Linked DNA regions of Massilia sp. METH4. The main gene of each other region encodes a partner of the protein of the gene in region 2 in a complex. Links are inferred from orthologs where the notes say so. Each region holds a gene or a part of one and is shown on either strand. Other genes may lie near its edges. The genes, in order: tsaB and tsaD.

What was found.
Region 1: the proteins of tsaD (region 2) and tsaB are in contact, whole or in part, in a solved structure (PDB 4WQ4), measured with the Escherichia coli proteins. The link is inferred for Massilia sp. METH4 from one-to-one orthologs.

Annotation. Positions count from the first base shown.
Region 1 is NZ_CP146614.1:4,070,898-4,086,243, forward strand. Bases 6,084-8,915 are described here. They hold tsaB (tRNA (adenosine(37)-N6)-threonylcarbamoyltransferase complex dimerization subunit type 1 TsaB), read left to right. Parts: upstream 6,084-7,060; coding sequence 7,061-7,771; downstream 7,772-8,915. Other genes in these bases: V6Z91_RS17950 (helix-turn-helix domain-containing protein), read left to right, coding at 6,089-6,541; V6Z91_RS17955 (thioredoxin family protein), read right to left, coding at 6,543-6,965; rimI (ribosomal protein S18-alanine N-acetyltransferase), read left to right, coding at 7,768-8,244; V6Z91_RS17970 (uracil-DNA glycosylase), read left to right, coding at 8,241-8,915. In the rest of the region: V6Z91_RS17935 (EAL domain-containing protein), read left to right, coding at 1-2,554; V6Z91_RS17940 (molybdopterin cofactor-binding domain-containing protein), read left to right, coding at 2,559-4,817; V6Z91_RS17945 (MFS transporter), read right to left, coding at 4,821-6,002; more of V6Z91_RS17970, read left to right, coding at 8,916-9,281; V6Z91_RS17975 (DUF1853 family protein), read left to right, coding at 9,265-10,290; lysophospholipid transporter LplT, read right to left, coding at 10,464-11,711; alr (alanine racemase), read left to right, coding at 11,901-12,989; DNA repair protein RadA, read left to right, coding at 12,989-14,362; V6Z91_RS17995 (PilZ domain-containing protein), read left to right, coding at 14,456-14,776; flagellar filament capping protein FliD, read left to right, coding at 14,894-15,346. UniProt on the Escherichia coli protein: Required for the formation of a threonylcarbamoyl group on adenosine at position 37 (t(6)A37) in tRNAs that read codons beginning with adenine.
Region 2 is NZ_CP146614.1:782,254-797,682, reverse strand. Bases 9,662-12,576 are described here. They hold tsaD (tRNA (adenosine(37)-N6)-threonylcarbamoyltransferase complex transferase subunit TsaD), read right to left. Parts: upstream 11,678-12,576; coding sequence 10,646-11,677; downstream 9,662-10,645. Other genes in these bases: V6Z91_RS03430 (3-deoxy-7-phosphoheptulonate synthase), read right to left, coding at 12,535-12,576; nirD (nitrite reductase small subunit NirD), read left to right, coding at 12,122-12,532; V6Z91_RS03445 (hypothetical protein), read left to right, coding at 10,433-10,618; V6Z91_RS03450 (ion transporter), read left to right, coding at 9,662-10,311. In the rest of the region: V6Z91_RS03505 (TRAP transporter large permease subunit), read left to right, coding at 1-8; V6Z91_RS03500 (methylated-DNA--[protein]-cysteine S-methyltransferase), read left to right, coding at 526-1,050; site-specific tyrosine recombinase XerD, read left to right, coding at 1,026-1,925; V6Z91_RS03490 (hypothetical protein), read left to right, coding at 1,976-2,167; V6Z91_RS03485 (EAL domain-containing protein), read left to right, coding at 2,314-4,761; V6Z91_RS03480 (endonuclease/exonuclease/phosphatase family protein), read right to left, coding at 4,771-5,751; ybaK (Cys-tRNA(Pro) deacylase), read left to right, coding at 5,789-6,280; glycerol-3-phosphate 1-O-acyltransferase PlsY, read left to right, coding at 6,349-6,978; V6Z91_RS03465 (DsbA family oxidoreductase), read left to right, coding at 7,051-7,704; V6Z91_RS03460 (DUF427 domain-containing protein), read left to right, coding at 7,871-8,161; V6Z91_RS03455 (metal-dependent hydrolase), read left to right, coding at 8,184-9,410; more of V6Z91_RS03450, read left to right, coding at 9,418-9,661; more of V6Z91_RS03430, read right to left, coding at 12,577-13,593; DNA-binding protein YbiB, read left to right, coding at 13,690-14,676; V6Z91_RS03420 (NAD(P)/FAD-dependent oxidoreductase), read left to right, coding at 14,712-15,429.

The DNA.
Region 1 (15,346 bases), 3.3 Mb from region 2 along the record:
CCGCCTGATGCGCGTTTCCGACCGCCTCGCGCGGGGGGATTTCGATACGCCCATCGAGGTGCGCGGCAACGATGAACTGGGCCGCCTGGCCGATCGGCTGGAAGATACCCGCGAAGCGCTGCGCCGGCTGTTCGAGGACGTGCGCCAGCGCGAGGAACGCTTCCGCACCATCGTCACGCAGGTACCCGGCGCCGTGTTCCGCTACCAGCCCGACGGCCCGATCGAATTCGTGAGCGATGCGATCGAGGGCATCTCCGGCTACACGGCCGCCCAGCTGATGCGCGGCACAACGCATTCCTGGGTCAACCTGATCACGCCGGAAGACCGGCGCACGCAGCGCCGCGCCGTCAAGAGCGCGATCGAGGAGGGCCGCCCCTACGAGGCGGAGTACCGCATCGTCGATGCTTCCGGCACCGAGCGCTGGGTCCTCGAGGTCGGCAAGCCCCAGGCGCCGGCCGATGGCGGCGCCCCCTGGGTGGACGGCATCCTCTCCGATATCAGCGAGCGCAAGGACAATGAAATGCGCATCGAGGCGCTGCTGGCCGAGCAGGGCGCGATCCTGGACAACGTGATGTTCGGCGTGATGTTCGTCCGCCATCGCACGATCATGTCGGTGAACCGCCGCTGCGAGGAACTGTTCGGCTACGAACCCGGCGAAATGGTGGGCAAGTCAACCGCCATCGTGTTCCCCACCTCGTTCGATTTCGAGGCGGCGGGCGTGCGCCAGTATCCGTCGCTCGGGCAGGGCGAGTACTTCAGCGAGGAGCGCCACTACCGCCGCCGCGACGGCACGCTGTTCTGGTGCATGGTCAGCGGCTGCGCGATCGACCAGAACCGGCCCAACGAAGGCAGTATCTGGGTGTATGCCGACATCACGGCGCGCAAGGAGGCGGAAGAAAAGCTGCGCCTCTCCGCCACGGTGCTGGAGCACATTGCCGACGGCGTGGTGGTGGTGGACAAGGCCGGCAGGATCGTCGCGGTCAACCCCGCATTCACGCAGATCACCGGCTACGAAGAGGCCGAGGCGCTCGGCCGCGACATCGGCCTCACGCGCTCCGGCCGCCAGGACGAAGCTTTCCACCAGCAGCTGTGGCGCGAGCTGGTCGAAAACGGCTACTGGCAAGGCGAGATGTGGGCGCTGCGCAAGGGCGGCGAACAATTCCTGCAATCGCTCACGCTCACCGCGGTGCGCGACTCGGAGGGCGCCACCACGCACTACGCCGGCGTGTTCAGCGACATCACGCTGGTGAAGGAAAACGAGAAGAAGCTCGACCACCTGGCGCACCACGATTCGCTCACCGGTTTGCCGAACCGGCTGCTGTTCAACGACCGGCTGCAGCATGCGCTGGACCGTGCGCAGCGCTCCCAGGAGCAGCTGGCGCTGCTGTTCATCGACCTGGACCGCTTCAAGAACGTCAACGACACGCTCGGCCACCACATCGGCGACGAGCTGCTCAAGCAGGTCGCCGTCGTGCTGTCGGAGCGCCTGCGCGACGGCGACACGCTCGCGCGGCTGGGCGGCGACGAATTCGTGGTGCTGCTCGAAGATACCAGCGGCGAGTACGCGGCCACGCTGGTGGCCGAGAAACTGGTGGCCATCTTCGAGCAACCGTTCCTGGTGGCCGGCCACGAGCTGTTCGTCACCTGCAGCATCGGCATCAGCATGTATCCGCACGACGGCGCCGACCTGAATGTGCTGATCCGCAATGCCGACGTGGCGATGTACCAGGCCAAGGCGCGCGGGCGCAACGGCTACCGCTTCTATGCGCCGTCGATGACGGGCGACGGCGTGGAGCGCCTGCGCCTGGAGGCATGGCTGCGCCGCTCGCTGGAGAAGGAAGAGATGTTCCTGAATTACCAGCCGCAGGTGGAAATCGATACGGGCCGGCTGATCGGCGTGGAAGCGCTGGTGCGCTGGAACCACCCGGAACTGGGCCTGGTGCCGCCGGGCCGCTTCGTTCCGCTGGCCGAGGACACGGGCTTCATCAGCCAGTTGGGCGAATGGGTGCTGGCCGAGGCATGCCGGCAGATGGTGCGCTGGCAGCAGGCCGGCCTGGCGGTGCCGAAGATCGCCGTCAACCTGTCGGTGCGGCAGTTCGAGCGGGGCACGATCGTGCCGACGGTGGAGAACATCCTGCGCGAGACGGGGCTGGAGCCGTCCCGCCTGCAGCTCGAGGTGACCGAATCGCTGATCATGAACACCGGCGACGCGCTGCAATACATCAATGGCCTGCACGCCCTCGGCGTCAGCCTGGCGATCGACGACTTCGGCACCGGGTACTCGTCGCTGGCCTACCTGAAGCAGATGCCGGTGCAGACCCTGAAGATCGACCGCTCGTTCATCAAGGATATCCACGAGGATGCCAACGACGAGGCGATCGCCGTCGCCATCATCCAGCTCGGCAAGAGCATGAACCTGTCCGTCATCGCCGAAGGCGTGGAGACCGACGAGCAGGCCGCCTTCCTGCTGCGCCACGGCTGCAACCAGGCGCAGGGCTATTACTACAGCCGCCCGGTGATGCCGGACGACCTGCTGCGCCGCTGGCTCCCTTGAACCCATGACCAGGTTGACACGCCGCCGCTTCCTGCTCGCCGGGACGGCCGCGGCCGGCGCGCTGGTCGTCGGCTGGGGCGCATTGCCGCCGCGGCAGCGCCTGCACGCGGCCGAGCCGCTGGCGCTCGATGGCGACGCGGTGACGCTGAACGGCTGGGTGGCCGTGGCACCGGACAATACGGTGACCGTGATCGTGCCGCGCGCCGAGATGGGGCAGGGCGTGCACACCGCCTTGCCGATGCTGGTGGCCGAGGAGCTGGACATGCCGCTGGAGCGCGTGCGCATCGCCGCCGCGCGGCCGGACAAGATCTACGCCAACCTGGCCGCCATCCGCGATGCGCTGCCCTTCCACCCCGACGACCAGGGCGCCGCGCAAGCCTTCGCGCGCTGGACCCTTGCCAAGGTCGCGCGCGAACTGGGCATCAGCCTGACGGGCGGCTCGTCGTCGGTGAAGGATGCATGGCTGCCGATGCGCGAGGCCGGCGCCGCCGCCCGTGCCATGCTGGTGGCGGCCGCGGCGCGCGCCTGGGAGGTGGCGCCGGCCGCCATCCGCACTGCCGACGGGGAACTGTTCCACGACGCGAGCGGCCGCCGTGCCACGTACGGCAGCTTCGCCTGGCCCGCCGCCGCGGAAAGCCCGGGCGACGCGGTGCTGAAGGACCCCCATGCCTTCCGGCTGATCGGGCGCGCAGCGCCGCGCCGCGAAGCGCGCAACAAGGTCGACGGCAGCGCGCGCTTCGGTATCGACGCCCGCCCCGAGGGCATGGTGTACGCGGCCGTGCGCATGGCGCCGGCACTGGGCGGCAGTATCGCCGGCATCAACCCCGGCGACGTGACGGGCATGCCGGGCGTGCTCGCCGTGATCGACTACACGAATGCGCTCGCCGGCCAGACCGGGGCCCGCGCCGGCGTGGCCGTGGTGGCGAAGACGTTCTGGCAGGCGAGGACGGCCGCCGAGGCGCTGGCCATCCGCTGGGATGCGGGGCCCCATGCGGAGCTGTCGAGCGAAGGCATCGTTGCCGGACTGCGCAGCGCACTGGGAGACGGCGAGCGCCACGTGTACTTCGAGCAGGGCGAGGTGGAGGAGGCGCAGGCGCAGGGCCATGTGGTCCGCGCCGAGTACAGCGTGCCGTACCAGGCCCACGTGGCGATGGAGCCGGTGAACTGCTCCGCGCAGGTGGCCGACGGCAAGGTGCGGCTGTGGTTGTCCACGCAGGTGCCGTCGATCGCGATCGAGATCGCGGCCACCATCGGCGGCGTGGCACCGGAGCAGGTCGAGCTGCACGAATACCTGCTGGGCGGCGGCTTCGGCCGCCGGCTCGAGGGCGACATGGTGGCGCAGGCCGTCGCCATCGCGCGTCAATGCCGCGGCCTGCCGGTGCAGGTGATCTGGACGCGCGAGCAGGATATCCGCCACGACGTCTACCGCCCCGCGGCGGTGGCGCGGCTGGCCGCCACGCTCGACGCGGCGGGTACGGTCAAGAGCTGGGATTTCGTCGGCGCGGGCGGCGCGCTGACGGGCCAATACACGCTGCGCAACCTCGGGCTGCCGCCGGCGGGGCCGGACAAGACCACCGTCGAAGGCGCCTACGACATGCAGTACGAGATCCCTCACCAGCGCATCGCCCACGTGGCGGTGGACAGCGCCGTGCCGCTGGGGAACTGGCGCTCCGTCGGGCACTCGTACAATGCCTTCTTCAAGGAGAGCTTCGTCGACGAGATGGCGCACGCGGCCGGCAAGGACCCGGTGGCGTTCCGCGCCGCCATGCTGCTCGAGCACCCGCGCCATGCCGCCGTGCTCGAGGCGGCGGTGCGCCGCGCGGGCACGCCGCCGGCCGGCCGTGCGCATGGGGTGGCGCTGCACCAGAGCTTCGGCACGGTCGTGGCGCAGGTGGCCGAGGTGTCCGTGCAGGGCAAGGAGATCCGCGTGCACCGGGTGGTCTGCGCGATCGATTGCGGCATCGCCGTCAACCCCGGGCACGTGGCGCAACAGATGGAGTCGAGCGTCGCCTTCGGCCTGTCCGCCACCCTCGGTGCCGCCATCACGATCGCCGGCGGCGAGGTGCGGGAGGGGAACTTCGGCGACTATCCGGTGCCGCGCATGCACGAGGTGCCTCAGGTTGAAACGGTGATCGTGCTGTCCACCGAGCCGCCCGAAGGCGTGGGCGAGCCGGGCGTGCCGCCGGTGGCGCCGGCCGTGGCCAACGCGGTGTTCAAGTTGACAGGGCAGCGGCTGCGCAGCCTGCCGCTGCGGCTGGGCTGACGGTCAGCCCTGGGACGGACAGGCGGCAGGTACCCGCAGCGTCGCCAGCCAGAATCCCAGCGCCGCCACGCTGGTGCCAGCCCCCGCGACGCACACGAACGGCCAGCCGCCGGCCGCATGCGCCGCGCTGGCCACGAGTGCGCCGATGCCGCTGCCGGCGGCATAGAACAGCATGTAGCAGGCGACCAGGCGGCTCGGCGCGGCATTGCTGCGCAGGATCAGGCTCTGGTTCGTCACGTGCAGCGCCTGCACCGCCAGGTCGAGCGCCACGACGCCGATGCCCAGCGCCAGCAGCGAGGCGGGCGTGAAGGCCAGGGGCAGCCATGCCGCGCACAGCAGCACGAGCGCCATGCCGGTCGTCCGCTCGCTGCGGCCCCGGTCGGCGCGGCGGCCGGCGCCCAGCGCGCCCAGGGCCCCGATCAATCCCACCAGGCCGAACGCACCGATCGCCGTGTGCGGCAAGGCGTGCGGCGGCCCCGCCAGCTCGAGCGCCAGCGCGCTCCAGAAGATGTTGAATACCGCGAACATCAGCAGCGCGATGGTGCCGCGCGTGCGCAGTACCCGGTCCGTGCGCAGCAGCGCGGCCATCGAGCCGACCAGGTCCCGGTACGGCAGGGGAGCCGCGGGCGGCGGCACGGCGGGAAGCGCGCGCCACAGCAGCGCGGCAATGAGCCCCGTCGATACGGCCGATGCGGCATACACCGCGCGCCAGCCGGCCAGGTCGGCGACGCCGCCGGCGACCGCGCGCGCCGCCAGCAACCCGAGCACCACGCCGCCCTGGACCGCACCGACGACGCGGCCACGCTCGCCGTCGGCCGCGGCCGCCGCCACGCAGGCGATCAGGCCCTGCGTCATCGCCGTGCCCAGCAGGCCGGCCAGCAGCATCGCCCCCAGCAGCGGCACGACCGCTTGCGCCAGCCATACGCCGGCCAGCGCCACCGCCAGCAATCCGAGCTGGGCCAGCAGCAGGCGGCGCCGGTCGAGGCGGTCGCCCAGCGGCACCACGAACAGCAGCGCGAGCACGCTGCCCAGTTGCGTGGCGGTGACGATGCCGCCGGCCGCCGCGCGGTCCAGCGCCAGGTCGGCGGCGATCAGGTCGAGCAGCGGCTGCGCGTAGTAGACGTTGGCAACGCACAGGGCGGCGCAGGCAGCGAGCAGGGCAAGGCGGGGCGTGGTGAAATACATGCTTCCTCCAAACTGGTTTTGAATTGAAACTAGTTGAAGCGTAAGGCTCCTAGTTTTAAAATGCAACTACTTGTATGGAGGAGCGGATGGCGGGCAGGAAGAACAACCGGGCGGAGCCGTGTCCCGTGGCGCGGGGCGTGGATGTCGTGGGCGAGCGCTGGGCGCTGCTGATCGTGCGCGATGCCTTCGACGGCGTGCGGCGCTTCGGCGATTTCCAGCGCAGTCTCGGGATGGCGCGCAATATCCTGGCCGACCGGCTGCGCATGCTCGTCGAAGCCGGCATCCTCGCCAGCCAGCCGGCCTCCGACGGGTCGGCCTACCAGGAATACGTGCTGACGGCGAAAGGGGAAGACCTGTTCCAGGTGATCGTGGCGCTGCGCCGGTGGGGCGAGCGGCACCTCTTCGCGCCCGGCGAGGCGCATTCCGTGCTGGTGCGGCGCGACACCGGGAGAGCGGTGGCCGACCTGGCGCTGCGCACGGCTGACGGCGAGGAATTGTCGGCCGCCGATACGGCCGTGAAGAAGGTGGAGGGCCTGTAGCTTAGCCCGTACCCATCAGTTGCCGCAGGTTGCACTCCTGCTGCCACTGCCGGCGCTCGGCGGTGCTGCCGGCCTGGCGGTCCAGCTCCTCGCTGCTGGTGGCGGCGATGGTGTCGATCAGCCGGCTGGCCACGTTCGGGTCGGGCAGCATGGTGCCGAAAAAGGCAACCGTTTCATGGCGCTGGATGAGCAGGGTGGGGAAGTTTTCCACGTCCAGGTCGCCTACCAGGTCGGCGTGGTCTTCGATATCGACCCACAGGAAGTATTTTTCCGGGTGGCGCGCGGCCAGTTCCTCGAACGCGGCGCGGTAGCTGGAGCAGGTGCCGCACCAGGCGGCGCACAGGCAGGCCACCACCAGGCGGTCCTGCGCCAGCGCGGCGGCTACTTCGGCGCGGTTGTCGGCTTGTAGGGTTGTGCTGTGCATGGCCGCATTGTACAGCGTGTCAAACTGTCATGCAGGGCCGCCGCGCCGCGCCCGACGGCTGGGCCAGCGCCGCCGCGCGAGGTAAAATACGCCTTATGTCCAAGTCCCAGCCCACCATTCTTGCCCTCGAAACATCCTCCGAACTGGCCTCCTGCGCGCTGCTGCACGGCGGCCGCCTGAGCTCGCGCAGCTCCGACGGCGTGCGCACGCACTCGGCCTCGCTGCTGCCGATGGTGCAGGAATTGCTGGCCGAGGCTGGCATCGTGCTGGCCGATTGCGACGCGATCGCCTATGGTGCCGGGCCCGGCTCGTTCACGGGCGTGCGCACCGCCTGCGGCATCGCCCAGGGGCTGGGGTTCGGCGCGAACCTGCCGCTGGTGCCGGTCGTGACGCTGGACGCGATGTCGCTGGCCTGCCGCGAACGGCACGGCGCCGCCGACGTGCTCGCCGTGCTCGATGCCCGGATGAACGAGGTGTACTGGGCGCAGTACCGTTTCGAGGGCGAGCTTCCGGTAGCCGTGCTGCCGGCGGCGCTGTCGGCCCCGGCGGACGTGGCGCCGCAAGGCGCGCCGCTCGCCTGCGGCAACGGCTTCACGGCGTATCCGGAAGCGTTCGCGGGCAAGCCCTTCGCCGCCGGCGCCGATACGGCCGTGCTGCCGCACGCGGAACAGGTCGCCCGGCTTGGCGCGGCCGCCTTCGCGGCGGGGCAGGGCATGCCGGCCGCCGACGCGCAGCCGCTCTACCTGCGCAACAAGGTCGCGTACACGAAGGCCGAGCGGGCCGTCATGAACGGAGCCCGGGCATGACGCAGCGCCAGCAATGGGACCTGGCCCGGTTCGTCTACGAACCGATGCACCAGGCCGACCTGGATGAAGTGGTGAAGCTCGAACACAGCGTCTACCCGCATCCGTGGACGCGTACCAATTTCTCCGATTCGCTCAAGCATGGTTACCACGCGTGGGTATTGCGCAGTCCGTCCCGCGAGCTGCTCGGCTACTTCCTCGTGATGGCCGTGCTCGACGAGGCGCACCTGCTGAACGTGGCGGTGGCCGCGCCGTGGCAGGGCAAGGGCCTGGGACGCTTCCTGCTGAACCAGTCCGTCGCGTGCGCGCGCGGCCTCGGCATGGAATCGATGCTGCTCGAGGTGCGCCCGTCGAACCAGCGCGCGCTCGATATCTATCGCCGCTACGGATTCGCGGAGATCGGCCGCCGCAAGGGTTATTACCCGGCCGCGGACGGCAAGCGCGAGGACGCCATCGTGATGCGGATCCTGCTATGAGCCTTTCGCACCGTACCGGCGCCTTCCTGCGCGAGATGGGGATCGGCCCGCGATGGCTGTTGCGCGATCGCGTGCACGGCGAACCGGAAGTGGAGGCAGCACCTGCCGCCGACGATGAACAGGTGGTGCTCGAAGCGGTCGCCGTGGAAGCGGAGGCGGAGGTCGCCGTGCCGCAACGCGCCGCGCCCGCACCCGCATCCACTCCGGCACCGGCACCGGTGCCGGCCGCGCCTCCAGCCGTGCCCGTGGCCGCACCGGCAGCCTCGGACGAGGATATGTCCTGGTTCGACGATGCACCCGCGCCGCCGCCGAAAGCCCCCACCCTGAAGCAGGCCGCGCCGCCGAAAGCCCCGGCCCAGAGGCCGGCCGCGCCGGAAGGCGCCGAGGACACGTCGTGGTTCGACGCCGTGCCGGCCGCGCCCGTGCAACGCGCGCCCGCCCGCGCCGCGGCTACCGACGAAGAGATCGCGGCCATGGACTGGCCGGAGCTGCAGGCGGCCGTGCGCGGCTGCACGCGCTGCCGCCTGTGCGAAACGCGCCGCGCCGCGGTGCCGGGCCAGGGCGACGAGAATGCCCGCTGGCTCGTGCTGGGCCTTGCGCCCACGCGCGCCGACGAGAAGGCGGAACAGCCGTTCAGCGGCCCGCCAGGCCAGCTGCTGCAGAACATGCTGCGTGCCGTCGACCTGTCATCGGAGCGCGGCGCCTACGTGACCACGCTGGTGAAATGCCGCCCGGTAGCCGACGATGGCGGCGAGCGCCTGCCGGCCGCCGATGAACTGTCGGCGTGCCGCCCTTACCTGGAACGCGAGCTGGCGCTGACGGGCGCCGGCATGGCGCTCACGCTGGGCGGCGTGACGGCCAAGGGCCTGCTCGGCATGGCCGCGCGCGGCAAGGTGCTCAATTTCGACCATGCGCATGGCGCCTTGCCCGTCGTGGCCACCTTCCACCCAGCCGACCTGCTGAAGAAGCCGGAAGACAAGGTGAAGGCGTGGGCCGACCTGTGCCTGGCGCGCTCCGCCCATGCGCGCCGCCCCTGAGGAAGAGAGCAACTCCTTCAGCCATGCGCGCTTCGAGCGCCGCTGGCATCACCTGACACGCCCGCACGTGCGGGCGCTGGCCTGGCTGCTCGATGCGCCGGACCTCCTCGACGTCAACGCGCCTTACTGGCACGGCCGCATTGCCTCGCTGGGCCCGGTCGCGCCGGACGTGGCGGACTGGCTCGCGGCGCTGGAGGACGACCCCGCGCCGCTCGATGCCGCGCTGGGTGGCCGCTTTTATTCCCGGCTTGGCCTGTATGCCGAAAAGCTGATGGCCTTCTATTTCGCCCAGCGCGGGCAGCTTGCGGCACATGGCTTGCAGGTGCGTGCCGCACCCAAGGGCAACAAGGGCGGCAAGGAAACGGTGGGCGAATTCGATTTCCTGCTCGACGAGCCGGGCGGCGGCCTGCGCCACATCGAATTCGCCACCAAGTTCTACCTGCTCGACGGTGCGATGGCCACGGGCGACTTCGACCTGCTGGTGGGCCCGAACCTGGGCGACACGCTGGGCCGCAAGATGCGCAAGATCTTCGAGCAGCAACTGGAACTGGCCGCGCACCCCGCCGCGCGCGACGTCCTGCCGCGCCCCGTGACGTCCGCCCAGGCCCTCGTGAAAGGCTGGCTGTTCTACCCGCCGGACAGCGATCCCGTCATCCCCGGCATCACTCCGGGGCATTGCCGCGGGCGATGGCATACGCTGACCGGCTTTGCCCACGCGGGCGAGCATCCGGGCGAGCGCTTCATTGTCATGCCGCGCCTGCAATGGCTGGCGCCCTTGAAGGTGCGCGCGGACGAGTCGTTGCCCGCGGTTCCTGCACCGCTATGCCGAGCCGGACTGGCCAGCGTGCTCGCGGCCAAATTCGAGGGCGATGCGTCACCGGTGATGGTGGCGGCGGTGCGGGAAGAGGATGGCTGGCTGCTGGAGGAAGCGCGCGCGTTCGTCGTGCGGGACGATTGGCCGGCGCGCGCGGCGATCAGGCGGGTGACGGGCGAAAAGCCCGCGGCTTGAATGCACTGGTGTCGAACATTTTTTTCTGGGGCTTCATCCAGAAAAAAGTGTGCGACACCGGTTTTCTCATGAAGCATTGCTGCCTCCAGGGAAAACCGGTGTCGTACACTTTTTCTCGATGAGGCCCCGAGAAAAAATGTCCGACACCAGACGCGCTGGCATCGGACGCGCTCCTAGTGCTTGTGCTCCCCAATCAACGCCAGCGAATCTTGCTCGCGCTGATTGGCCACATGCAGCCGCTTGATGGCAATCATGGTCCCCGACAGGAACAGCCCGAACAGGATGATGATCGTGTTCAGTTCCAGGTCCATGCGCAGCATCAGCGAATACATCGCCAGCATCGTCAGGATCGACAGGTTCTCGTTGAAGTTTTGCACGGCGATCGAGTGGCCGGCGCTCATGAGCACGTGGCCGCGGTGCTGCAGCAGCGCGTTCATCGGCACCACGAAGTAGCCGGCTAGCGCGCCGATCAGGATCAGCATCGGGTAGGCGATCGCCGCCGTGTTAATGAAGGCCATCGTCATCACCATGAAGCCCATCGCGATGCCGAGCGGGATCACGCTGAGCGATTTGCGCAGCGTGACCATCTTGGCGGACATGATGGCGCCGACCGTGACGCCCAGGCCCACCAGGCCCACCATCGTGGTGGCCTTTTCATAGCTCATGCCCATGGCCTGCTTGGCCCATTCGAGCACGATGAATTGCAGCGTGGCGCCGGTGCCCCAGAACAGCGTGGTGACGGCCAGCGAGATCTGGCCCAGCTTGTCGCGCCACAGGATCATGCAGCAGTTCGCGAAATCCTCGATCAGGCGGATCGGGTTGCGTTCCTGGTGCGGGTACACGCTGCCCGTGAGCGGAATGCGCAGGTTGAACAGCGCCGCCGCGACATACAGCACGCCGACGATCATCAGCGCACCATAGGCCGCGTTGCCGATGCCGATATTCCAGCCCAGCATGATCGCCTCGGCGCGGTCGCTCACGAGGGCGCCGCCCATCACGGTGCCGAGGATGATCGAGGAAATCGTCAAGCCTTCGATCCAGCCATTGGCGGCCACCAGTTTTTCCGGCGGCAGCAGTTCGGTGAGGATGCCGTACTTGGCGGGCGAATAGATCGCCGCGCCGATGCCGACGATCGCGTAGGCAGCCAGCGGGTGCACTTCATAGAACAGCAGCGCGCAGCCGAAAATCTTGACGAGGTTCGCGATGAACATGACGCGGCCCTTCGGCAGCGCATCGGCGAAGGCGCCCACGAACGCGGCCAGCAGCACATAGAACAGCACGAAGAGGAATTTCAACAGCGGCGTGATCCATGCCGGCGACTTCATCGAGATCAGCAGGTCGATCGCGACGAACAGCAACGCATTGTCCGCCAGCGACGAAAAGAACTGCGCCGCCATGATGGTATAAAAACCACGATTCATTGTGGAAGGGCCTTAAAACCGATATCGGCTTGCTTTATACCATGAAAGATATGCTTTCCAAAGCAAACGTCCCGCCATTTCGAATGGTCGTTCGGTTCCGGCGCAGCGGCCCGGGAGGCCGGCCTTAAGGCCCGCCTAAGGGTGCACGTGCGGTAAAATGCCGGCTTCTCATTTTGCTAAAGCGCTACCATGCCGAGGCCGATCGTCGCCACCATCCACGTCGCTGCGATGCAGCATAACCTGGCCCGCGCACGCGCCTGCGCGCCCGGCTCGAAAGCCTGGGCGGTCGTCAAGGCCAATGCCTATGGGCATGGCTTGCAGCGCGCGCTGCGCGGCTTCGCCGATGCCGACGGCCTGGCGCTGATCGAATTCGACAACGCAGTGCGGTTGCGCGAAATGGGCTGGAGCAAGCCGATCCTGCTGCTGGAAGGCTGGTTCGACGCGGCCGACCTGCACACGATGGCCGCGCATGGCTTGAACGGCGCGGCGCATTGCATGGAGCAGATCGCGCTGCTGGAAGCGACGCCCTTGCCGCACCCCATCGACGTGCATCTCAAGATGAATACGGGCATGAACCGGCTGGGTTTCAAGCCCGAGGAATTCGGCGCCGCGCATGCGCGGCTGCGCGCGATCCCGCACGTGGGCCGCATCACGCTGATGACGCACTTCGCCAATGCGGACGAAGCAGCACACGAATGCCTGCCGATCCATGAGCAGATCCGCCGTTTCAACGCGGGCGCGGCGGGCATCGATGCGCCGTGCAGCCTGTCCAACTCCGCCGGCGTGCTGCGCATGCCGGAATTGCAGGGAGAACTCGTGAGCGACTGGATCCGCCCCGGCATCATGCTGTATGGCGGCACGCCGGGCGGCGGCAGCGCGGCGGATTACGGCCTGCGGCCGGCCATGACGCTGGCCAGTGAACTGATCGGCGTCCAGCAGATCGGAGCGGGCGACTTCGTGGGCTATGGCAGCCGCTTCCAGGCCGACCGCGCCATGCGCATCGGCACCGTGGCCTGCGGTTACGCTGACGGCTACCCGCGCCACGCGCCGACCGGCACGCCGGTGCTGGTCGACGGCGTGCGCACGCGCACCGTGGGCCGCGTGTCGATGGACATGATGGCCGTGGACCTGACCGGCATCGACACGGCGCGCGTTGGCAGCCGCGTGGTGCTGTGGGGCGACGGCTTGCCGATCGACGATGTGGCCACGGCCGCGGGCACGATCGGCTATGAACTGATGTGCGCGGTCGCTCCCCGCGTACAGATGAGAGAAGACTGATGGCCAAGGCGAAGACCCAATACGTGTGCTCCGAATGCGGCGGCACGAGCAGCAAGTGGACCGGACAATGCCCGGCATGCCGCCAGTGGAACACGATGGTGGAAACCGTCATCGAGACGGGCGGCGTGAACCGCATGTCGCAGGCACCGCAGGCGCTGGCGCAGACGGCACCCGTGCTGTCGCTGCACGAGATCGAGGCGATCGACGTGCCGCGTTTCGGCACCGGCATCGACGAATTCGACCGCGTGCTGGGCGGCGGCCTGGTGCCGGGCGGCGTGGTGCTGATCGGCGGCGATCCGGGCATCGGCAAGTCCACCTTGCTGTTGCAGGCGTTGGCGAACATGTCGCGTGTAAAAAGCGTGCTGTACGTGTCGGGCGAAGAGTCCGGCGCGCAGATCGCGCTGCGCGCGCGGCGCCTGGCCATCGATGCCAGGGAATTCAAGCTGCAGGCCGAGATCCAGCTCGAAAAAATCCTCAATACGCTGGCCGACGTGAAGCCGCAGGTCGCCGTGATCGACTCGATCCAGACGCTGTATTCGGACGCCCTCACGTCCGCCCCCGGTTCGGTGGCGCAGGTGCGCGAGTGCGCGGCGCAGCTCACGCGCGTGGCCAAGACCACCGGCGTGACCATCATCCTGGTGGGCCACGTGACGAAGGAGGGCGCGCTGGCGGGCCCGCGCGTGCTCGAACACATCGTGGACGCGGTGCTGTACTTCGAGGGCGACAGCCATTCCAGTTTCCGCCTCGTGCGCGCGATCAAGAACCGCTTCGGTGCCGTCAACGAGCTGGGCGTGTTCGCCATGACGGACAAGGGCTTGAAGGGCGTCTCGAATCCTTCCGCGCTGTTCCTGTCGCAGCACGACAACCAGGTGCCCGGCTCCTGCGTGATGGTGACGCAGGAAGGCACGCGCCCGCTGCTGGTGGAGATCCAGGCGCTGGTCGATGCAAGCCACCTGCCGAATGCGCGCCGGCTCTCCGTGGGCCTCGAACAGAACCGGCTGGCCATGCTGCTGGCGGTGCTGCACCGCCATGCCGGCATCGCCGCCTTCGACCAGGACGTGTTCATCAATGCGGTGGGCGGCGTGAAGATCACGGAACCGGCGGCCGACCTTGCCGTGCTGCTGGCGATCAACTCGTCCATGCGCAACAAGGCGCTGCCGCGCGGCTTCGTGGTGTTCGGCGAGGTGGGCCTGGCCGGCGAGATCCGGCCCGCGCCGCGCGGCCAGGAGCGCCTGCGCGAGGCGGCCAAGCTGGGCTTCTCGATTGCCATGATCCCGAAGGCGAACGCGCCGAAGCAGCCGATCGAAGGCATGACGATCATCGCCGTCGACCGCATCGACGATGCGTTCAACCGCCTGCGCGAGCTGCAGTGACGCTCTCATAGCACCGATGCAAGATTGTCCTTTGCGCAGTAGAATATGCGGCCGGCTTTGCCGGCCGTTTTCTTTTTCAACGAGGGTTAGTAAGTGTTAGTCGATCAAAGGCAGAGCGCGCGCAAGATCATGCGCGTGAGGGCGATGATGGTCCTGGATGGCGCCGCGCCGGTGGCTGCCCGCACCTTCGACCTCAGCATGGGCGGCATGTCCGTCACGACGGGGACCAGGGTCAATCCCGGCCAGACGGGCCAGGTGGTGTTCGAAATGCTCGTCGACGGCAAGCCGCAGATCATCACGACCCGTGTGAAAGTCGCGCACTGCATTTTCTCCGGCGATGAATTCAAGGTGGGCTTCATGTTCCAGACCCTGAATGCCGATGCCACGGCGGCCATCACCAAATTCATGCGTTGATAGCGATACCGTAGTCGAAAAGGAAAGATAGCGGGCAGTGCACGGTTCTGTTCGTTTCTTTGATTCCTGGTCGCGATGGGATCATAATAGTCCGTCATCGGAGGAACGACCATGGTCATGAACACCAACGCTCTCGCCACGCTGTACGGCACCAACGCGTTCAACACGCTGTACGGCAGCAACGCGACCAGCACGATGTTGACGGGTAACTCCATCACGGGGACGTCGACGCTGTCGCCCACGGTCGCGGCCCGCGTGCAGGCGGCGCTGGCCGGCCAGCAGGGCAATATCGACGCACTGAACGCAAGCCTGTCGAGCACGCAGACGCGCCTGTCCGGCCTGGGCCAGCTGCAAAGCGCGCTCGACGCCTTCGAAGCCATGGCCGAGAGCCTGTCGGGCGCCGGCCTCTCCACCTCCGCTACCTCGTCGAATACCGCTGTCCTGACGGCGGCCACGACCCCCACTGCCAAGCCCGGTACTTACACCATCGACGTGAAACAACTGGCGCAAGGGCAGGTACTCAACAGCGGCGTACAACCGACCGCCACTTCGGCGATCGGCGCCGGCCTG
Region 2 (15,429 bases):
CTGTGTGACACGCTGTGTGACAAATCGATGACGCGTTTACCAAACTTTCGTAAACATTGCCACACTTTATTTATGCACAAGGCAAATATTTTCTTGCTACAAAAAAACAGGAGAAAACCGCGTTTGGATCAGTTATGATCGCTCCTGTTTGGTGCAGCACATAACGATATGCACCAACGTAGCAAGGAATACGCGAGTTAGTGGGGAGTGGTAATAAAAACGTTATGCCGGAGACGGCGATAATCGAGGAGACACGCGGTTCACAGTATGTTGTTGGCATCACTGCTGAAGGCGGCCAAAAGCCAGCCGCGGCGGGACCAAACAACCGGAACCGTGCCAAAGCAATACTTAAAACGCACCAGCAGGTGCGTTTTTTTTCGTCCGCGTGTTCCGCCACGCAGCGGCACCGCAACCGGCTGCGATCGGGCGCGTTGGCGATGCCGTGCAAGCGCGTGGCGTACCTTTGATCTAGCTCTGGGTCAGCCGTTCGTGTAGCATGTTTGCGACAGTAGTCTGGAGTTAATTGTGACGCAAATACAACAAGCTGCCGAGTTGTTCGCAGCGATCGTTCCCACGCCCTTCGGCGCGCTCGGTATCCGCACCGGCGGTGCCGTCGTCAGCGAGCTGGTTTACCTGCCCGCCAGCCAGGGGGAGAAGGCACCGGCCGACGCGGTCGCCGAGCAGGCCGCCATGCAGGTGCAACGCTACTGCCTCGATCCCGATTTCCCGTTCGACCTGCCGCTGGCGCAGGTGGGCAGCGCATTCCAGCGCAAGGTGTGGGATGCGATCCGCGCCATTCCGCGCGGCGAGGTGCGCACCTACGGCGAGATCGCCAGGTTCGTGGGCTCGATGCCGCGCCCGGTCGGCCAGGCGTGCGGCGCCAATTATTTTCCGCTGGTGATTCCCTGCCATCGGGTGACGGGCGCGCAGGGCCTGGGCGGTTTTGCCGGCAGCGACGACCGCAATGGCTTCACGCTGGACGTCAAGCGCTGGCTGCTGGCCCACGAAGGCCACCGCGAATACGCATGGCAGCAAACGACGCTGCTCTGATCGACGAGTTCTGCGACACGCTGTGGCTGGAAGACGGCCTGTCGAAGAACACGCTCGATGCCTACCGGCGCGACATGAAACTGTTCGCGGCCTGGCTCGCCCAGGCCCGGCCCGGCACGGGCCTGCTGGCGGTACATGCGGGCGATATCGCCGGCTATTTCGCCGCCCGGCATGGCGACACCAAGGCCAGTTCGTCGAACCGGCGCCTGTCGGTCCTGAAACGCTTCTACCAGCAGGCATTGCGGCGGCAGCGCATCAGCGAGGACCCGTGCCTGAAGCTCGCGTCGGCGAAGCAGCCGGCGCGGTTCGTGCATACACTGTCCGAGAGCCACGTGGAAGCGCTGCTCGCCGCCCCTAGCGTGCGCGAGCCGCTCGGCATCCGCGACCGCACGATGCTCGAACTGATGTATGCCAGCGGCCTGCGCGTATCGGAACTGGTGGCCATGAAAGTCACCGAGCTGGGCTTGAACGAGGGCGTGGTGCGCGTCACCGGCAAGGGTGCGAAGACGCGCCTGGTACCGTTCGGCGATGCCGCGCGCGAATGGATCGAGCGCTACCTGCGCGAGGCGCGCGGCGTGATCCTGAACGGCCAGCAGGACGATGCGCTGTTCGTCACCGCGCGCGGCGGGCCGATGACGCGGCAGATGTTCTGGGTGGTGGTGAAGAAATGCGCGCACAGGGCGGGCATCACGGTGCCGCTGTCGCCGCACACCCTGCGCCACGCCTTCGCCACCCATCTGCTGAACCACGGCGCCGACCTGCGCGTGGTGCAGTTGCTGCTTGGTCATGCCGACATTTCCACCACCCAGATCTATACCCACGTGGCGCGCGAGCGGCTGAAGCAACTGCATGCGTTACATCATCCGCGGGGATGAGAAATCTGCGATGCTCGTTCTGTCGCATAATGTTGGCAACGGAGGCAGTCATGGCAAAAACGAATTTCTCGTATGAAAAGCGGCAACGCGAGTTGGAAAAGAAGCGCAAGGCCGAGGAAAAGGCCAAACGCAAGCTGGAGGCGAAGCACAGGCCGGCCGGCGAGCAGGAAGCCGATACCGTCGGCTATGAGGTTACGGAAGATACCGCCGAGACGGATACGACGGCACTGCGGCAAGAGTGAACGGCCGGCCCGTTCACTGGCAACAGTCAGCCGCCCGCTCCGGCTGACTGTCTTGTATTTTGTATCCGGGCAACATAAATATCCATCAAGCAGTCATTCTTGATGCAACGCAAGCGCCAGCTGAGCAGGAGGGCAAGAATGGCACGATGGCCTCGCAAGATCTTCCCATTCCTTCCGCATCTGCCGCGCTCGCGCTCGTCGCGCGCCTCGTGGCCGCCCTCGAGCACACGGCCCTCGTTGCCGTGTGCGGCATCGACCGCGCCGGGAAGGTGCGCTTCTGCAATAACGCATGTGCCGGGCTAGCCGGTGTCGCGCCGGAAGCGGCAATCGGGCAGCCGCTGCATCACCTGTTTTCGCGTGGCGACCGGCAGGCCGAGCATGACGCCTTGGTGGAGGAAGCCTGGCGCAGCGGCAAGCATGTGCCCGCGGGGGACTGGCACGTGCGCACGGCCGATGGCCGCGAGCTGTGGCTGTATTCGACGCTCGTGCCCGTCTGGCACGAAGGCGAGCTGGCGCAGGTGTTCTGCATGGACGTGGACGTGACATCGCGCCGGCATGCCGAGGAAGCGCTGGCCGCCGCCGGCGTCAATTTCCGCCAGTTGTTCCAGAAGTCGGCCGATGCGATCCTGCTGGTGCGCCATGGCCTGATCGAGGATGCGAATCCCGCGGCATTGCACCTGTTCAAATGTGCCGATGCCGGCCGCTTCGTGGGCCGCCGCCTTGCCGATTTTTCACCGCTGCAACAGCCTGGCGGCGTGCTGTCCGTGCCGGCCGGGCGGCGGCTCGAAGAGCAGGCGCACCAGCTGGGCAACTGCCGCTACGACTGGCGCTACCTCGACTGCAGCGGCAACCTGTTCTGGGCCGAAGTGCTGATGACGTCCGTCACGCTGAACCATGAGCACCTGTTCTACGTGGTGGTGCGCGACATCTCGGCGCGCAAGAACGCCGAGCGCACGCTGTACCTGGCGGCCCAGGTGTTCGAGAACAGCCGCGATGCAATCCTGCTGGCGGACAGCTCCCGCCACGTCATTTCGATCAACCGCGCCTATTCGGAAATCACCGGCTACGGCAGCGACGACATGCTGGGCAAGCCATTGTCGGTGTACCGCTCCGGCATCGAGGACGAAAGCTTCTTCCGCGAGGTGTGGGACCAGATCGAGGCCACCGACCACTGGCAGGGCGAGATCTGGTCGCGCCGCAAGAGCGGCGAACTGTTCCCCGCCTGGCTGGCATTGACGGCGATCCGCGACAGCAACGACGCCATCAGCAACTACATGGCGATCCTGTCCGACATCACGGAACGCAAGCGCTCGGAGGAGCACACGCGCCACCTGGCCGAGCACGATTTCCTGACCGACCTGCCGAACCGCGTGCTGTTGCTGGACCGGCTGTCGCTGGCGCTCTCGGCCGCGCGCCGCAAGGGCAGCATGCTGGCGATCCTGTTCCTGGACCTGGACCGCTTCAAGCAGGTCAACGACACGCTGGGCCACCAGGTGGGCGATCAGTTGCTCAAGGAAGTGGCCGCGCGGCTGCTGCGCTGTGTGCGCAAGGTCGATACCGTCAGCCGCCAGGGCGGCGACGAATTCGTCATCATCCTGGCCGATATCGGCGGCATCGACCACGCGGCCCATGTGGCGGCCACCATCCGCCAGGCCGTCGGCCAGCCGTACGTGATCGCCGACCATGAGTTGCACGTGTCCACCTCGATCGGCGTGTCGATTTTCCCCAGCGATGGCGACGACATCGACACGCTGGTCAAGAATGCCGATATCGCCATGTACCACGCCAAGCAGGGCGGCCGCAACAACTTCCAGTTCTTCAGCGCCGAGATGAACGAGCGCATCGTGGAGCGCGCATCGTTCGAGCAGGGCCTGCGCCGCGCGCTGGCCGAAGGGCAGTTCGAACTGGCGTTCGAACCGGAGCTGGACATCGCCACCGGCGCGCTGGTGGCGGCCGAGGCGCTGATCCGCTGGCGGCACCCGGAGCTGGGCCTGCTGTTGCCGGAACGCTTCATCGGCGTGGCGGAGGAGGCCGGCCTGATGGTTCCGATCGGCGACTGGGTGCTGCGCGAAGCGTGCCGCCAGGCGCGGCGCTGGCGCGACGCCGGCCACCCCATGGCGGTGGCGGTCAACCTGTCGCTCGCCCAGTTCGTGCAGCGCGACCTGGTCGACAACGTGCGCGCCGCGCTGGCGGAATCGGACCTGGAACCGCGCTGGCTGGAACTCGAATTGACCGAGGCAATCATCATGAAGGGCGGTGGTGCCACCGCCGCCACCCTCGATGGCCTGCGGGCGCTGGGCGTGCGGTTGTCGCTGGACGACTTCGGTACCGGCTGGTCGCGCCTGGGGCAGTTGAAGGATTACCCGATCGACAAGCTCAAGATCGCCCAGGCATTCCTGCTCGGCGGCAGCGATGAAACGGCGATCCGCACGATCATCGCCGTGGCGCGCAGCATGCGCATGACGGTGATCGCCGAAGGGGTGGAAACGGCCGGGCAGCTGGCCTTCCTGCGCGGCGAAGGCTGCGACATGTACCAGGGCCGGCAGGCCGAGGCGGCGGTACGCGACGGCGGCCTCGACCGCCTGCTGCACTGAGGCTGCCGATCAGAACAGGCGCATGCGCACCAGCACCTGCCCGTGGTCGGAAGCTTCCGGCCGCTCCAGCCGCAGGTGGTCGTTGAAATAACTCACGTCGATCACCTCGCCGATCGCGCGCGGCGAGTTGCGGTTGAATTCCTCCGACACGAGCACGTGGTCGATCGTCGAATAATGCCCCTCGTGGATGCTGGTGTAGCCCACGTGGCGCAGGTGGTCCTGGCGCAGCTGGATCTGGTTGCTGTCATACAGCCGACCGCGGCGTTCCTCGGTGATGCCGTTGGCGCCGTTCGCGATACTGCGGGTGCTGCCCGTGCCGAGCACGATCGTGGTGGTAACGGCGTCCGCCGTGTCGTTGAAGTCGCCGAGCACCACGCAGGGCCGGCGCGCCTCGCGCATCATCTTCGACAGCAGCACGCGCAGCGCCACGGCCTCGGTGCCGCGCCACACGAGCGAGCGCAGGCTCGCCATCGCGTAATGCAGGGGGTCCTCTCCGCTGTCGCCGGCGCGGTAATCGGGGCGGCGCGATTTCAGGTGCACCACCACCACGTCCACGATGCGTTCGCCGGGCAGCACCACCTTCACGTGCAGCGGCGCGCGGGCGAAACGGTCGGAATCGGGGTTGCCGGAATCGCAGGGCACGTCTTCGGGGAAGTGGGCGTAGACGGCCGGGGCACCGGCAAGCGGCAGCCGCGACACGATGGCGACGTTCGGCGTAAGGCGCGTGGCGCGCGGGTCGGGGTCGAAGCCGGCGTGCAGCGCTTCGCGGTACTTGCGCGTGCGCGACAGCACATCGCGCAATGCCGCCTGCGAGAAGATTTCCTGGAAGCCGATCACGTCGGCATCGAGTTGGTCGAGTTGCTGCGCAATCCAGTTCGCCTTGGCATCATAGGCCTCGGGCGTGAGGGGCTCGAGGTTGTCGTACAATTTCGCGCCGGGCGGGGCGAGGTTGCAGACGTTGAAGGTGGCAAAGCGAATTTCTTCCTGCATAATGAGAAACTCCTTTTCACAACGATCGTAACACGGCATGGCCAAGAAAGAGCACATTTCAGAGACCCCGGCCACCGCGCTGCTCAAGCGGCACAAGGTGCAGTTCACCGAACATCCATATGAATACGAGGAACATGGCGGCACGTCGGTTTCCTCGCGCGAACTGGGCGTCGACGAGCACCACGTGGTCAAGACCCTCGTGATGCAGGACGAAGCCGCCAAACCATTGATTGTGCTGATGCACGGGGATCGCAAGGTCTCCACGAAAAATTTGGCCCGCAACATCGGCTGCAAGTCGGTCGAGCCGTGCAAGCCCGAGGTGGCGCAGCGCCACTCGGGCTACATGGTGGGCGGCACCTCGCCGTTCGGCACGAAGAAGCCGATGCCGGTGTACGTGGAGGAATCGATCCTGGGCCTGGAAACGATTTATATCAATGGCGGCCGCCGCGGCTTCCTGGTCGGCATCGCGCCGCGCGTGCTGACCGACGTGCTGGGCGCCAGGCCTGTCAACTGCGCACTGGCCGACTGAGGGGCGCTTGCGGTATAGTCGGCGCCCGCTGAACCGAATGTCAAAATAAACTAGGAATACTTGGGGAAATGACTACCATCCTGCTGGCGATTGCCGCCTACCTGATCGGCTCGATTTCTTTTGCCGTTGTCGTGAGCAAGGCCTATGGCCTGTCGGACCCGCGCACCTACGGCTCAGGCAACCCGGGTGCCACCAACGTGCTGCGCAGCGGAAACAAGGGGGCCGCCGTCTGGACACTGATCGGCGATGCCTTCAAGGGCTGGCTGGCGGTCTGGCTGACGATCCATTTCCAGAAGCAGCTCGGCATCGGCGATGGCACCATCGCCATCGTGGCGCTGGCCGTCTTCGTCGGCCACCTGTGGCCGGTGTTTTTCCGCTTCGAGGGCGGCAAGGGCGTGGCCACCGCGGCGGGCGTGCTGCTGGCGCTGGACATCTGGCTCGGCCTGGCCACGCTGGCGACCTGGCTGATCGTTGCCTATGCGTTTCGCTACTCGTCGCTGGCGGCCCTGGTCGCCTCCGTGTTCGCGCCGTTCTACTATGGCCTGCTGTTCGGGGTGGAACCCCAGCTGTTCGCCGTGGTGGTGATGTGCGGCCTGCTCATATGGCGCCACGCCAGGAACATCGGCAACCTGATGGCCGGCAAGGAAAGCCGGATCGGCAGCAAGAGCAAGGCCGCTGCCGCGGCGAAGAAAAAGTAACTTGTAATTTCGACAGCGGCCCTCATCATCCCGCGACGGGCCGCCGCCGGCGGCCGCACTCGAAAGGCCGCCATGACCACACCCACCCAGCCGCTGCGCATCGATTTCGTTTCCGACGTTTCCTGCCCGTGGTGCGCCGTCGGGCTGAAGTCGCTGGAAACGGCGCTTGCGCGCATTCCCGAAGCCGACGTCGAATTCCACTTCCAGCCCTTTGAACTGAACCCGAACATGGGCAAGGAAGGGCAGGACATCACCGAACACATCACCGAAAAATACGGCAGCACGCCCGAACAGCAGGAACAATCGCGCGAGATGATCCGCCAGCGCGGCGCCGCGGTCGGCTTCACGTTCGCGATGGACAAGCGCAGTCGCATCTACAACACCTTCGACGCCCACCGCCTGCTGCACTGGGCCGAGGAAGAGGACCGCCAGCGGGAATTGAAGCACGCGCTGTTCGAAGCCTATTTCACGAACGGCGAAGACCCGAGCTCGCACGAAGTGCTGCTGCGCGCGGCCGAGAAAGCCGGCCTGGACCGCGAGGCCGCCCGGGACGTGCTGGAATCGGACCGGTATGCGGACGAAGTGCGCATGCTGGAGCAGTACTGGCAGCAGGCCGGGGTGCGCTCGGTGCCGGCCATCGTGGTCAACCAGCGCCACCTGATTTCCGGCGGCCAGCCGCCGGACGTATTCGAGGGCGCGTTGCGGCAGATCCTGGAAGGCAAGTAGCCGTCAAGCCACCTTTGCCGGCGCCTTTGCGGGTATTGCAAGGCATGCCTTTTGCGCTACACTGCCGCGTCACCAAACGGTGGCCGCTTGCCGCCTGCACGTGGGAAGCGGCGCCATGCAAACGACCGTAATATCCCAATCGGATTCAGACACCAGGAGAACAGCCATGCCGAAAGCCATCTGGAACGGCGCCGTGATCGCCGAGGCAGCCCCCGACGAGGTGGAGATCGTCGAACAGAACGTGTATTTTCCGCCGGAGCGCGTGAAACGCGAATACCTGAAGGACAGTAGCCACACCACGCTGTGCCCGTGGAAGGGCGTGGCCAGCTATTACGACGTGGAAGTGGATGGCCAGGTGAACCGCAACGCCGCCTGGTACTACCCGGCCGCCAAGGAAGCGGCCAAGTCGATCGAGGGCCGCATCGCCTTCTGGCATGGGGTCGAGGTCAGCCGCTGAGTGCCGATTGAGTGCTGATTGAGTGGATAACGTTACCCATACCTTCGTCGGCCTCGGCGTCGGCGAACTGGTCCAGCGTTCGCTGCCGGCCGAGCCCGACGCGGCGCGGCAGGGTACCCGCCACCGCCTGCTGCTGACGGCCTGCGCGGCGGCCAGCAACTTCCCCGACCTGGACCTGGTGCTGACGGACCTGCTGCCGGCGCCGCTGGGTTACCTGCTGCATCACCGCGGCCATACCCACACGCTGCTGTACGCGCTGCCGCAAGCCTTGCTGCTGCTGGCGGCCCTGTGGCTGCTGTGGCCGAATGCGCGCCGGCTGCTGAAGGAGAGCCGCCACGCCCGGCTCGGCCTGGGCCTGGCGATCGTGCTCGGTTTCCTGCTGCACATGTCGATGGATTTCCTGAATTCCTACGGCATCCACCCGCTCGCGCCCTTCGATCCGCGCTGGTTCTACGGCGACCTGGTGTTCATCGTCGAACCCGTGTTCTGGGTCGCCTTCGGCGTGCCGCTGGCGCTGGCGATTCCGCGGCCCTTCCTGCGCTGGCTGGCCGTGGCCGCGCTGGGCATCTTCCTCGCGTTCGTCACCTGGCGCGGTTACCTGGACCCGCTGTCGCTGGCCGGCCTGCTGGCCATCGGCGGCGTGATCGCGGCGCTGCGCATCACGCGCACGCAGAGCCGGCGCGCGCTGGCGCTGTCCGCGCTGGTGTGCGTGGGCTTCATCGCGGTGCAGGGAGGCGCGTCGTCGCTTGGCCGGGCGCGGGTCGAAGCGGCCTTGCACGCCATCGACCCGGCTTCGCGCGTGCTGGACGTGGCGATGACGGCATTCCCGGCCCAGCCGCTGTGCTGGTCCTTCGTGGCCGTCGAGGAAAACGCCACGCAGGGCAGCTACCGGCTGCGGCGCGGCTCGCTGAACCTGGCGCCGGGCGTGCTCGGGCAATGCCCGGCGGCGTTCCTCGATCCGGCGGACCGCGCCACGGCGTCCACCGGCGTCGGCCTGGCTTCCGAATGGCAGGGCAACCTCGCCACGCTGCGCACGCTGGCGAAGACCGATTGCCATGTGAACGCCTGGCTGCGCTTTGCGCGCATGCCGGCGGTCGATGCCGAGGTGGCCAGCGACCTGCGCTTCTCCGCCACCCCGCGCGGCAATTTCACGACGATGGACATTGCCGCGGCCAGCCGTGAACCCTGCGGCAATGTGCCGCGCTGGGCGTATCCGCGCGCCGACCTGCTGGGGCTCGCGCTACACTGAACGCCCCATGAACGTCCGTCCGTCCAAGGCTCCCGCGCCGCCCGAGCAATCGGCCGACCCGAACCAGCGCTTCGGCAAGCCCGAGGGCGGCTGGCGCGAGGAACTGTACGAAGTCATCTTCGAATCGCATACGCGCAAGGGGCAGATCTTCGACCTGGTGCTGATCGGTGCCATCGTGCTGTCGGTCGTCACGGTGGTGCTGACATCGATCGAGTCCGTCGCGAAGTCCTACGGCCACTGGCTGTTCATTTCGGAATGGATCTTCACCTTCCTGTTCACGGTCGAATACATCGGCCGGCTCCTGTGCGTGCGGCGGCCCGACCGTTATGCGCGCAGCTTTTTCGGCATCATCGACCTGATGTCGGTGGTGCCCAGCTATGTTTCGCTGTTCATTCCCGGCTCGCACGTGCTGCTGGATGTGCGGATCCTGCGGCTGCTGCGCATCTTCCGCATCCTGAAGCTGACGCAGTACATCCAGGAATATGGCATGCTGGGCAATGCGCTGCTGGCCAGCCGCCGCAAGATCCTGATCTTCCTGTCCGTCGTGTTCATGATCGTGTTCCTGCTGGGCACGGTAATGTACGTGGTCGAAGGGCCGCAGCACGGCTTCACGAGCATCCCGACCGCGGTGTACTGGGCCATCGCCACCGTGACCACGGTCGGCTTCGGCGACCTGGTGCCGAAGACGGATATCGGCCGCGCGATCGCCTCGTTCATGATGCTGCTGGGCTGGGGCATCCTGGCCGTGCCGACCGGGATCATCAGTTCGGAGATCACGCACCAGCGCGGCATGCGGGCGCTCACCGGGCGTGTCTGCACCCGTTGCCATGCGCCCGGTCATGAAGCCGGTGCGCGGTTCTGCAAGGCGTGCGGCGAAGCGCTGCCGCAGGAGATGCATTAAGGATACGCGGAAGCAGACTCGGCCATTGTCAATGCGACCACGACCGTTTCAAAATCGTGGCCATGGCACGCCAATTGCTGCTACATTGTCTCGTATAGACAAATCCCCACAGGAGTGCATCATGAGCGAATCGGTTTCCCCAGCCAAGCCCGCGCCACGAGAACGCGAGCACGAGCGCGAGTCATCCAAGCCGGCGCGCGCCGAGCGCATGGAGGATATGCGCAAGAAACACGCGAAAACCGGCGTCGTCGCGGCCGGCGGGCTGCTGGCCCTGGTGGGGTTGGCGGCAGTCCTGCTCGGCGCTTGAGCCGCCGTCCTGCCCACCATCCTCGTTTCAGATCACCCGTAATTCATCCAGCGGCCAGCGCGGGCGCACATTGAACGCATACTCGCGCCGGGCGGCGCCGGGATTGATCGACAGTCGCATGGCGCCGGCAAAGGCAATCATCGCGCCGTTATCGGTGCAGAACTCCAGCTCGGGGTAGTACACACGGAAACGCTTCTTCGCCGCCGCCGCGTTCAACGCGGCGCGCAGCTGGCTGTTCGCGCCCACGCCGCCGGCAATGACCAGGCGCTTCAGCCCGGTCTGCTTCAGGGCGGCCACGCACTTGGCCACCAGCACGTCCACGATCGCGTCCACGAAGCCGCGTGCGATGTTGGCCTTGTCCTGTTCGCACACATTGGCCGCGCCCTGGTTCTTCACCACGGTCAGCACGGCCGTCTTCAGCCCGGAAAAGCTGAAATTCAAGTCCTTCGAGTGCAGCATGGGCCGCGGCAGCTTGTACGCGGCCGGGTCGCCGAATTCGGCCAGCCGCGAAATGGCCGGGCCGCCCGGGTAACCCAGGCCCAGCAGCTTGGCCGACTTGTCGAAGGCTTCGCCGGCCGCATCGTCCAGCGTCTCGCCCAGCAGTTCATACTGGCCGACGCCATCGACGCGCATCAGCTGCGTATGGCCGCCGGACACCAGCAGGGCGACGAAGGGAAACTCGGGCGGGTCGGACGCCAGCAGCGGCGAGAGCAGGTGGCCTTCCAGGTGGTGGATGCCGAGCACGGGCTTGTCCAGCGCCAGCCCCAGGCTGCACGCGATCGACGAGCCGACCAGCAGCGCGCCGGCCAGGCCCGGGCCCTGCGTGTAGGCGATGGCATCGACGTCGGCCGCGGCAATGCCGGCTCCTTGCAGCGTCTGCTGGAGAAGCGGGATGGCGCGGCGGATATGGTCGCGCGAGGCCAGCTCCGGTACCACGCCGCCATATTCCTCGTGCATCGCCACCTGCGAGTGCAGCGCATGCGACAGCAGGCCGCGGCGCGTGTCATACAGGGCCAGGCCGGTTTCGTCACAGGAAGATTCGACGCCGAGAACGATCATGGTAAACAGCTGATATTGAAGGGCAATCCGCCATTGTAATGGAAAGCGGCAAGCGTTTCAGCCGGCCTTTGGCGGATGAGTCCGTGTCTCTCGGTGCCAGGCACCGAAGACACGGACTCAACAATGTTTGCAACGTAAGCGATTGATATTGAAGAGGTCAGCCATTGCGCAACACATGAGCTTGTGTCTCACGGTGCCTGGAGGGAGTGCAGCCTTGCATGGCTGCACCGTTCCGCCGGCGCAGAGCAGTGCTCTGCGAAACCCCTGCTCCACCACCAGGGGGACACGGCCTCGGCCGTAGTGGCACTTGCGCCACAGCGCGGGGCGCTCCCGCACCGCGGCAGTGCGGCCGCGTGCCGCGGCGGTGAGCTTTATTGTCCTGGCGATGGCATTGCTCTTGCTACTTCTCCCGTGTTGCGGCAAGAAGCCGTGGGAGGAGAGGCAATGCCCGAGCACTGGAAAATGGTTTGCAAGGTCAAGGATATTCCGCCGGGAGGCGCGCATCACGTGCCGCGCGGCCTGGCGTGGCAGGAGTTGCCCGGCGTGGCGGTGTTCCGCACCGTGGACGATCGCATCTTCGCATTGCTGGACAGTTGCCCGCACCAGGGCGGGCCGCTGTCGCCGGGCCTCGTGTCGGGCGAGCATGTGCAGTGCCCGCGGCATCAGTGGAATATCGCGCTGGAGACGGGCTGTGCCGTGGCGCCCGAGCAGGGATGCACGCGGCGCTATGCCGTCAAGGTAGAGGACGGCAAGGTCTACCTCGACCTGCTGGAGCTGAACGCGCCGGCCAGCCGCGCCGAAGCGGCGTTGGCCGGCACCTATGGCGTGGCGCCGCTGGTCGGCACGTATCTATAGCGTCAGGGGCGGCCGCGCAGTTCCGCGTCGGCCTGCTTGAGCATCTGCACCGTGGTATCCCAGTCGATGCACGCGTCCGTCACCGAGCAGCCGTACTTGAGCTCGGAGAGGTCGGCCGGGATCTTCTGGTTGCCGGCGCAGATGTTCGACTCGATCATCACGCCCACCAGCGAACGGTTGCCGTGGACGATCTGGTTGATCACGTCCGTCATCACCAGCGGTTGCAGCTCCGGCTTCTTGTAGCTGTTCGCGTGCGAGCAGTCCACCACGATATTGGTCGGCAGCTTGGCCTTGGCAAGCGCCTGTTCGGCGATCGTCACCGACACGGAATCGTAGTTCGGCCGGCCATCGCCGCCGCGCAGCACCACGTGGCCGTAGGCATTGCCGCGCGTGCGCACGACGGCCACATTGCCTTCGCCATTGATGCCCAGGAAGGCGTGCGGATTGGCGGCCGACAGGATCGCGTTGATGGCGATGCCGATATCGCCGTCGGTGCCATTCTTGAAGCCGACCGGCGTCGACAGGCCGGACGACATTTCGCGATGCGTCTGCGATTCCGTGGTGCGCGCGCCGATCGCCGTCCAGGCGATCAGGTCGCCCAGGTATTGCGGCGAGATTGGGTCCAGCGCCTCGGTCGCCGTCGGCAGGCCCAGTTCGCACACGTCCAGCAGAAACTGGCGCGCCTTTTCCATGCCGATGTCCACGCGGAACGAGTCATCCATGAACGGGTCGTTGATATAGCCCTTCCAGCCGGTGGTCGTACGCGGCTTCTCGAAATACACCCGCATCACGAGCAGCATCGTGTCCTTCACCTCTTCCTGCAGCGCCTTCAGGCGGCGCGCATAGTCCAGGCCGGCAACAGGATCGTGGATCGAGCACGGGCCGACCACGACGAACAGGCGCTTGTCCTTGCGGTCGAGGATATTGCGCAAGTCTTCGCGGCCCTTGGTGACGGTGGCGGACGCTTTCTCCGTCAGCGGCAGTTTCGCATGCAGTTCGGCCGGCGTGGGCATGGGCGCGAACGAGGTAACGTTGATGTTTTCGAGATCGGGGGCAATCATGGCTTCATTCATTTGGCTTCCCTGCGTAGGGCTCTGTCTGCTTCATCTTTCGATGGGTAGTCGATTAGTGTAGCCGAAATGCGGTAAGCTGTTTCCATGAGTATCGAAAACACAATCCCACCCGAATCGTCTCCATTCGCGGCCGCGCCGTTCATCAAGGAAATCGGCCGCGGCGTCAAAGGCGCCCGCAGCATGAGCCGCACCGACGCCTTCACCCTGTATCAAGCGATGCTGGACGGCCGCGTCTCCGACCTGGAACTGGGCGGCATCCTGCTGGCGATGCGCATCAAGGGCGAGTCCGTGGACGAGCTGGCCGGGTTCCTCGATGCGGCCGAAGCCTCGTTCGCGCCCTTGCAGGCGCCCGCCGGCCCCTACGCGCCCGTGCTGATTCCCACGTATAACGGCGCGCGCAAGATGGCCAATCTGACGGCCTTGCTCGCGCTGCTGCTGGCGCGCGAGGGCGTGCCCGTGCTGGTGCACGGCGTGCCGCACGACGTGGGCCGCGTCGCCACCGCCGAGGTGCTGGCCGAACTGGGCATTGGCGCCGCAGTCACCGCCGCGGACGCGGAGCGGGCGCTGGCTGATGGCCATGTCGGTTTCATCACCATCGACACGCTGGCGCCCAAGCTGGCCCATCAACTGTCGCTGCGGCGCATCCTCGGCGTGCGCAACTCCACGCACACGATCGTCAAGATCCTGCAACCGTTCGCCGGCCCTGCCTTGCGGCTCGTGTCGTACACGCACCCGGAATACCTGGAAACGCTGGGCGAATACTTCACCACGGCGGCCCCCCGTGCGCGCGGCGACGCCTTCCTGATGCGCGGCACCGAGGGGGAAACGGTGGCCAACGCCAACAAGGCGCAGAAGATCGACTGGTTCCACGACGGCGAGCGCACCGTGCTCGTGGAGCGCCAGATGATCGCCGAGGCCGAACCCGCGCTGCCCGAAGACAAGAGCGCCGCCGCCACCGCCGCCTGGATCCAGTCGGTGCTGCGCGGCGACGTGCCGGTCCCCGACCCGATCGCCCAGCAGGTCGGGCACATCGTCACCGTCGCCCGCGAACTGCGCACCCGCCACGGCTGAAGTACAATGCCCGGTTTGACTGGCAGGCGGATGCGATGGCGGAACGGTTTGACGTAGTGGTAATTGGCGCGGGCGCGGCCGGGATGATGTGCGCCGCGGCGGCCGGCCAGCGCGGCAGGCGTGTCGTGCTCGTCGACCATGCCGAAAAGCTGGCCGAGAAGATCCGCATCTCCGGCGGCGGGCGCTGCAATTTCACCAATATCAACGCCGGGCCAGCGAACTTCCTGTCCGAGAACCCGCATTTCGTGAAGAGCGCACTGTCGCGCTACACGCCGCAGGATTTCCTCGCGCTGGTGAAGAAATACCGCATCGCCTGGCATGAAAAGCACAAGGGCCAGCTGTTCTGCGACGATTCGGCCGAGCGCATCATCGACATGCTGAAGGCCGAATGCGACGCCGGCAACGTGCGCTGGCGCATGCCGACCAGCGTGCAAGGGGTGGCGAAGGAAGGGGAGCAATTCCATGTCCAGACGCAAGCAGGCACCTTCATCGCCGAGTCCGTCGTGATCGCCACCGGCGGCCTGTCGATCCCGAAGATCGGCGCCACCGATTTCGGCTACCGGATCGCGAAGCAGTTCGGCTTGGGCCTGATCGAGCCCCGCCCGGCGCTGGTGCCGCTCACCTTCGATGCCCAGCAATGGCAACCGTTCGTGCCGCTGGCCGGCGTGTCGCTGGAAGTCGATGTGGAGACCGGCACGCTGAAGGGCCGCAAGGCTACCGGCGCGCGCTTTCGCGAGGACCTGCTGTTCACGC